Regions from separate parts of the Photobacterium sp. S4TG1 genome, predicted to be linked through region 2. Evidence: riboswitches for the same ligand, from Rfam matches in the RefSeq annotation. Region 2 holds a riboswitch; each other region holds the start of a gene.
What was found. A riboswitch is a leader RNA that binds a small molecule or an ion and turns the genes downstream of it on or off. The one in region 2 is predicted to bind thiamine pyrophosphate.
Positions count from the first base shown of each region.

Region 1: another riboswitch for thiamine pyrophosphate. It lies ahead of thiB (thiamine ABC transporter substrate binding subunit); the one in region 2 lies ahead of thiD (bifunctional hydroxymethylpyrimidine kinase/phosphomethylpyrimidine kinase).
Region 3: another riboswitch for thiamine pyrophosphate. It lies ahead of thiC (phosphomethylpyrimidine synthase ThiC); the one in region 2 lies ahead of thiD (bifunctional hydroxymethylpyrimidine kinase/phosphomethylpyrimidine kinase).

Region 1 is NZ_JAYXUH010000014.1:37,252-39,523, reverse strand. It holds gene VXS03_RS15065 (DUF547 domain-containing protein) at 1-612, shown strand, start outside; TPP riboswitch at 641-757, shown strand; gene thiB (thiamine ABC transporter substrate binding subunit) at 832-1,863, shown strand; gene thiP (thiamine/thiamine pyrophosphate ABC transporter permease ThiP) at 1,876-2,272, shown strand, end outside.
Region 2 is NZ_JAYXUH010000005.1:45,539-47,810, reverse strand. It holds gene VXS03_RS08415 (hypothetical protein) at 61-546, opposite strand; TPP riboswitch at 934-1,035, shown strand; gene thiD (bifunctional hydroxymethylpyrimidine kinase/phosphomethylpyrimidine kinase) at 1,143-1,985, shown strand; gene VXS03_RS08405 (ABC transporter ATP-binding protein) at 1,975-2,272, shown strand, end outside.
Region 3 is NZ_JAYXUH010000017.1:91,405-93,676, reverse strand. It holds gene crcB (fluoride efflux transporter CrcB) at 1-372, opposite strand, end outside; gene VXS03_RS16805 (universal stress protein) at 577-999, shown strand; TPP riboswitch at 1,126-1,223, shown strand; gene thiC (phosphomethylpyrimidine synthase ThiC) at 1,340-2,272, shown strand, end outside.

The sequences.
Region 1 (2,272 bases), on a different contig from region 2:
CAAACACTGTTTCGTTATAACGCCGTTACTCCTGCCGATAAACAACAACTACAGAATTATATCAATCACTTATCTAACCTTGATCCACGCCAATATAACCGTGATGTTCAATTTGCTTATTGGGTTAATTTGTATAATGCACTTACCGTCCAATTGATCATTAATAATTACCCGATTACATCTATTACTAAACTCGGTGGTTTTTTCAGTTTTGGCCCTTGGGATCAACCCATTGTGACCATCACAAATAAAACCTTAAGTTTAAATGACATTGAGCATCGTATATTACGTCCGATCTGGCGTGATCCTCGCATTCATTATGCGGTTAATTGTGCGAGCTTAGGTTGTCCTGATTTACTCCCTCAAGTATTTGACAGTCATCACCTTGATCAACAACTCAATAATGCTGCCAGCCGTTTTATTAATAGTAATAAAGGGGTACGTACAAACTCAAAACAAACAACTTTATCGTCAATTTATGACTGGTATAGCGTTGATTTTGGTAATCGACAGGCCTTGTTGCAGCATATAAACCATTATCGAGAGCATCAAAAAATCAATGGCGATAACATTAAATTTGACTACAATTGGCAGTTAAATCAGAAGCTATAACTTAGTACAAGTTACAGGTACAATATGCATGTTCTCATTGGGGAGCCATTAGGCTGAGATTGTTGTTATTATCTTGTTTGATATAACAGAACCCATTGAACCTGAACCAGGTAATGCTGGCGTAGGAATTGAGATACACATGGGTATTTACCCCTGTCTAGCTGCTATTACAGCATGCTGCTAACACCTCTCAACCCTGTGCCGCTCTCTTTTTCTATTATGTTTGCAGAATGTAAGCATGAGGAGCGCATAGTGAAAATCAATTATACCCTATTACCCTTACTTTCAATCACATTGCTCTCAAGTAATGTTTTTGCCGCAGATAATACCCTTAATGTTTATACCTACAGCTCATTTTCGTCTGAATGGGGACCTGGACCGCTCATTAAAAAAGCCTTTGAAGCCCAATGTGATGGTTGTAAGGTTAATTTTGTATCGTTAGAAGATGGGGTTTCTATCTTAAATAGAGTCCGTTTAGAAGGTAATAGCAGTAGAGCAGATATTTTATTAGGACTTGATAACAACCTAATGACCGAAGCTAAACAAACAGGGTTATTAGCTAAACAACAGGTTGATCTTAGCAAGTTAACACTCCCAAAAGGCTGGCATGACGATACTTTTATTCCTTTTGATTATGGCTATTTTGCATTTGTTTATAACAGCAATAAATTATCCAACCCACCAACCAGTTTAAAAGCGCTGGTTAACGATCAAAACATCAGTGTGATCTACCAAGATCCACGCACATCAACTCCAGGTCAAGGGCTGATGTTATGGATGAAATCAGTGTATGGTGATAAAGCTGCTGCCGCCTGGCAACAATTAGCTAAACATACCGTTACCGTCACCAAAGGCTGGTCAGAAGCTTACAGTATGTTCCTTGATGGTGAAGCTGATATGGTATTGTCTTATACCACCTCTCCGGCTTATCACATTATGGAAGAGCATAAAAACCAATATAAAGCGGCCAATTTTAAAGAAGGCCATTACATGCAAGTTGAAGTTGCCGCCAAAATGAAAAACAGTCCTCATCCTAAACTGGCCGATCAATTTATACAGTTCATTGTTAGTGACGGTTTTCAATCTCAAATTGCAACCCATAACTGGATGTATCCTGTCACCAAACAACCACTACCAGCGGCATTTGACCAACTAACGATTCCAGATAAAGCATTAGAATTTAGTGCTGATGAAGTAGCTCACAAGCGTAAAGCATGGATTCGAGAATGGCAGCAAGCGCTGACCCAATAATGGCATACAGCTGTGAATAAACGTATAACTCAACTTTTGCCCGGACTATTAAGTATCGGGCTTATTTTATTACTGGTGATCGCCGCAATCACCAGCCTTATTCTTCATGCAGGTCAATGGCAACTGAGTAGCTTATGGCATGATCCTTATCTACGCCATGTAACTCGGTTTAGTTTTTATCAAGCGATATTATCGACCTTACTTAGTCTTGTGCCAGCAATAGCGATTGCTTACGCATTTTCTCGACGTGATTTTATTGGCAAACAGTTATTATTACGTTTATTTGCGATGACGCTAGTTATGCCGGTGTTAGTCGCTGTATTTGGATTATTAGCTATCTATGGCAAAAGCGGCATCATTAGTCATGGATTAAGCTTACTTGGATTACCACGGCTAAACATTTATGGTC
Region 2 (2,272 bases):
TCAAAATTGTGATGGGCATTATACTATTATATAAATTAGTAGATTAAACATATATATCTATTATTTACCATAATCTGTCAGCATCTTTTTCAATAACGTATTTATGTCTTTAGTTTTTTTATTTCTTTTAGTAAGAGAACTTAACGATATTATCTCTTTGGATTCTTCTTTTATAATTTTATCTTCATTCGCTTTTAATTTCATTTTTTGCACTGTTGGTAATAATAATCTAACTTCTTCACCGCTATCATTTATCAACAATACAATATTTTCTGATTCAACTTGTACAATAGTTAGTAAACCATGTTTCTGTGATTTGATTTTTTCACCAACCATAATAGATTCAGGAGGTACCGAGCGGTCCGCTAACAGCCCACTTCTTAACTTTGCAGCACTAATAGATCGAATGTTTCCCGTATTTTCGAAAAAAACAATAACTGTGTGTGTGTTGTAATATTCAATAACACGAACCAAACCATATTTTTTAGTGCTGAATATAGCGCCATTTTGCATATCTTGCGGCGCAGCCATTTTTTTAGCTAACATACCTTTTCCTATCCATACAACTAAGTATAATTTTCACTTTTCTTTTAATATTATATACATATAAAAAAGTAAGATAAAATGCAATTTTTACCTATTTATACTTTTTTATATTGTCGATAGCATTACATTTAACCAAGAAATACAGTATATGCTTATCTACTTACTACGTATTTAAATATATATAAATACGTAGTAATAAACACTTTCAATTTATGATGTAAAAAAGTAACAACTTTTTACGCTCTCCATAAAAAACCACTTCAGCTCACAACAATAAAACATTCACCAATTTAATATGTTATGTGTTAACAATCTCGCGTAGTATTCGTAACGTGTTATTTCTTAATAAAATAGAGTGACAATTAAATTATTCTGAATTAGGATAATTGCCATTAGTCGGGGGGCGTTAAGCTGAGATCACTGTAAATGGTGGGACCCGTTGAACCTGAACCAGTTAGCACTGGCGGAGGGAACTAACTATCAACGGATTATCAACGTTAATAGATGCAAGCTAAGTCAACTGCACACTCTCATGCCGCAGTTTACACTTCCCGCTTGATAACTTGTTCCTGATGCTAGCGCGTAAGGAATGAAGTATGCCACACACCCCATCATCGCATCACACAACTACCCCTATTGTATTGACGATTGCAGGATCAGACAGTGGCGGCGGCGCGGGGATTCAAGCTGATATTAAAGCCATTTCAGCAACAGGTAGTTATGCTTGCTCGGTTATTACGGCGATTACCGCCCAAAATACGCAAGGTGTTAGCGGCATACTTGCCATTCCTCTTGATATGGTTGAGCAGCAGCTGGACGCCGTATTCAGCGATTTAAATATTCAAGCCGTCAAAATTGGCATGCTCGCCGACAGTGATATTATTCGACTAGTTGCTGCAAAAATTCGTCATTACAAACCACCATTTTTAGTCATTGATCCAGTAATGGTAGCCACCAGCGGTGATGTGCTATTACAACAACAGGCTATAACTACTCTCAAAACAGAATTGCTACCACTGGCTGATATTATTACCCCTAACCTACCAGAAGCGGCGGCATTAACAGGTTTAGACATTCCACAATCACTGGCTGATATGCAAGCGATGATCAGTGCATTACGAGAGATTAATCCTCATGCAGTGTTACTCAAAGGTGGGCATTTAGAACAAAGTAGTGATAGCACTGATTTACTCATTCTCGCCTCTGACGTTATTGAGCTGACAACACCTCGCATTAACACTAACAACACTCACGGCACGGGTTGTACTCTGTCTGCGGCTATCGCATCTTATTTAGCTCAAGGCAATGATCTTACAACGGCAACTACCTTGGCTAAACGCTACATTACTGCCGCCATAACCGCTGCCGATGAACTCAATATCGGCCATGGTCACGGCCCTGTGAATCACTTTTTTGCAGGTCATCATCATGTGCGCTGATCTGGAAATCACCATTACTAATGGCAGTTTACGCTATCACTCAACGAAAAATGACCAGCAAAATAATGCGGTAATTGAAAACCTTAATCTAACTATTGCCGCCAATAAATGGACTTGTCTGGTGGGTAAAAGTGGTTGTGGTAAAAGCACCCTGATCAAGTTTTTAGCCGGATTACTCAACGAAAGTACCCAATGGCAAGGTCAACTGACAATCTCAGATAATCAGCCTTTAACAGGACGAGTCGCTTATATGGCGCAACAAGATCTGTTATTGCCTTGGTTAACGG
Region 3 (2,272 bases), on a different contig from region 2:
CATTAGTTGATAGCCAATATAACAAGCAAACAAACTGACTGTTACGTTAAGTACGATGTTTAAGCCAGCCTTAATAAACTCACCTTGCTGCATCATTACAATGTTATCCATTGAAAAGGTTGAGAAGGTCGTTAATGCTCCAAGAAAGCCTAAGCCAATCATTGGGCGCCATGGTGCTGCCTCAATCATTCCTTGATTTAATCCCGACATTAATAGTCCCATAATTAGCGAACCAATAATATTGACGGTTAATGTTCCGTATGGGAAGCCACGGCCAAATAAAATAACGCAAAGCTCCGAAATTAAGTATCGTGAGCAGGCGCCGAATGCACCACCAATTGCGATGAATCCTAGTAATATATATTGGCTCATTGGTATCTCGTTTCAGTTAAAAGTGATAATTAAAAACCGTCATAATAATCGCTTGTTGAGTTAGTTAATACTCTCGATAACTGCAATCATTGATTTAAGCGTAAATTAAAATGTCGGCACATAGTTGGTTGTATAGCTACATTTATAGCATCATAATCATAACTAAGAAATTAACTACTGGGCGTTGGCTCATGGAGATAGGCTATGTCGCTATATCAAACAATATTACTTGCTGTTAATCCTGAAGATAAATTTGCTCATAAATTAATGGTAAAGGCTGGAATTATTGCAGACCAAAATAATGCTGAATTGCATATTGCTTATGTTGAGCCTGGTATTGGTAATGTGAGTTTTATTGATGTTGAGATTGAACTGCAAGAAGAGCACGATGCAATTGCTAAACAGCGGATGTCACAATTATCAGAGTTAGCGGCAGCTTCATCTTACCCTGTTTCGGGATTACATATTGCTAATGGTGATATTACTAAGCATATCGAAGAATTAGCTGAAAAAGTTGAAGCTAAGTTGGTTATTACGGGTTATCACAAATCTACTATTCATCTTTTTGGTGATGTAAGTGAAACATTAGCTCAGCACCTTAAGTGCGATGTACTTATCTCACAATAAACATTGTAGTGATTACCATGAAATTAAAGCCGTGGAAATTGCACGGCTTTTTGCTATCTGTCACTATGTGTTATATTTATTGTTAATAAACTGTTGCGATCACAACCAAAGTACTTATACTAATTCACTTACTTGTCGGAGTGCCATATGGCTGAGACCGCATTGCGGGATCCGTTGAACCTGATCAGGCTAATACCTGCGAAGGGAACAAGAGGTTATCTTTACTACATATCCTTATTGAGGATCACTGTACGTATTTGATGATGCATAATTGTATGCATCGCTCTTGTTTACGCCCATCTGATAAGCACTTTTCCCTATAATATTAAAGGAAATTGCTGTGTCGAATCGCAAGCAAGCGAGATTGGAAGCGAAACAATTTATCGAGTCATTAACGGCTCAACCCTATCCTAATTCACGAAAAGTCTATGTTACTGGTAGTCGTGCTGATATTTCAGTACCGATGCGAGAAATCGCTTTAGCTGATAGCCTTATTAGTGGTCCTAAACAACACCCTATTTTTGAACCGAACCAACCTATTTGTGTTTATGATACTTCTGGATTTTATACCGATCCTGACCATTCCATAGATATTTATCGTGGTTTGCCTCCTGTGCGCCAAGCGTGGATCATTGAGCGTAATGATACTGAATTATTATCTGAATTAAGTTCTGACTACGCTAATGAACGCTTACATGATCAGAGTTTGGATTCATTGCGTTTTAATCAGCGCGCTCCAACTCGACGTGCTAATAACGGTAAGTGTGTAACTCAACTGCATTACGCCCGCCAAGGTATTGTTACGCCTGAAATGGAATATATTGCGATTCGCGAAAATATGGGGCGAGCGCACTATGATGATGAAGCGCTAAATCAACAACACCCCGGCGTTAATTTTGGTGCTAATCTCCCTTTACAAATCACGCCTGAATTTGTGCGTCAAGAGGTTGCGGCTGGGCGTGCGATTATTCCTGCAAATATCAATCACCCAGAAGTTGAACCAATGATTATTGGGCGTAATTTTTTAGTAAAGGTTAATGCCAATATTGGTAATTCAGCCGTGAGCTCATCCATTGAAGAAGAAGTTGAGAAATTAGTATGGTCGACTCGGTGGGGCGGCGATACGGTGATGGATTTATCAACGGGACGTAATATTCATGAAACACGAGAATGGATCATTCGTAATAGTCCGGTACCCATTGGAACCGTGCCGATGTATCAAGCCTTAGAAAAAGTAAAGGGCGTTGCGGAAAATCTAAATTGGAATGTTTTT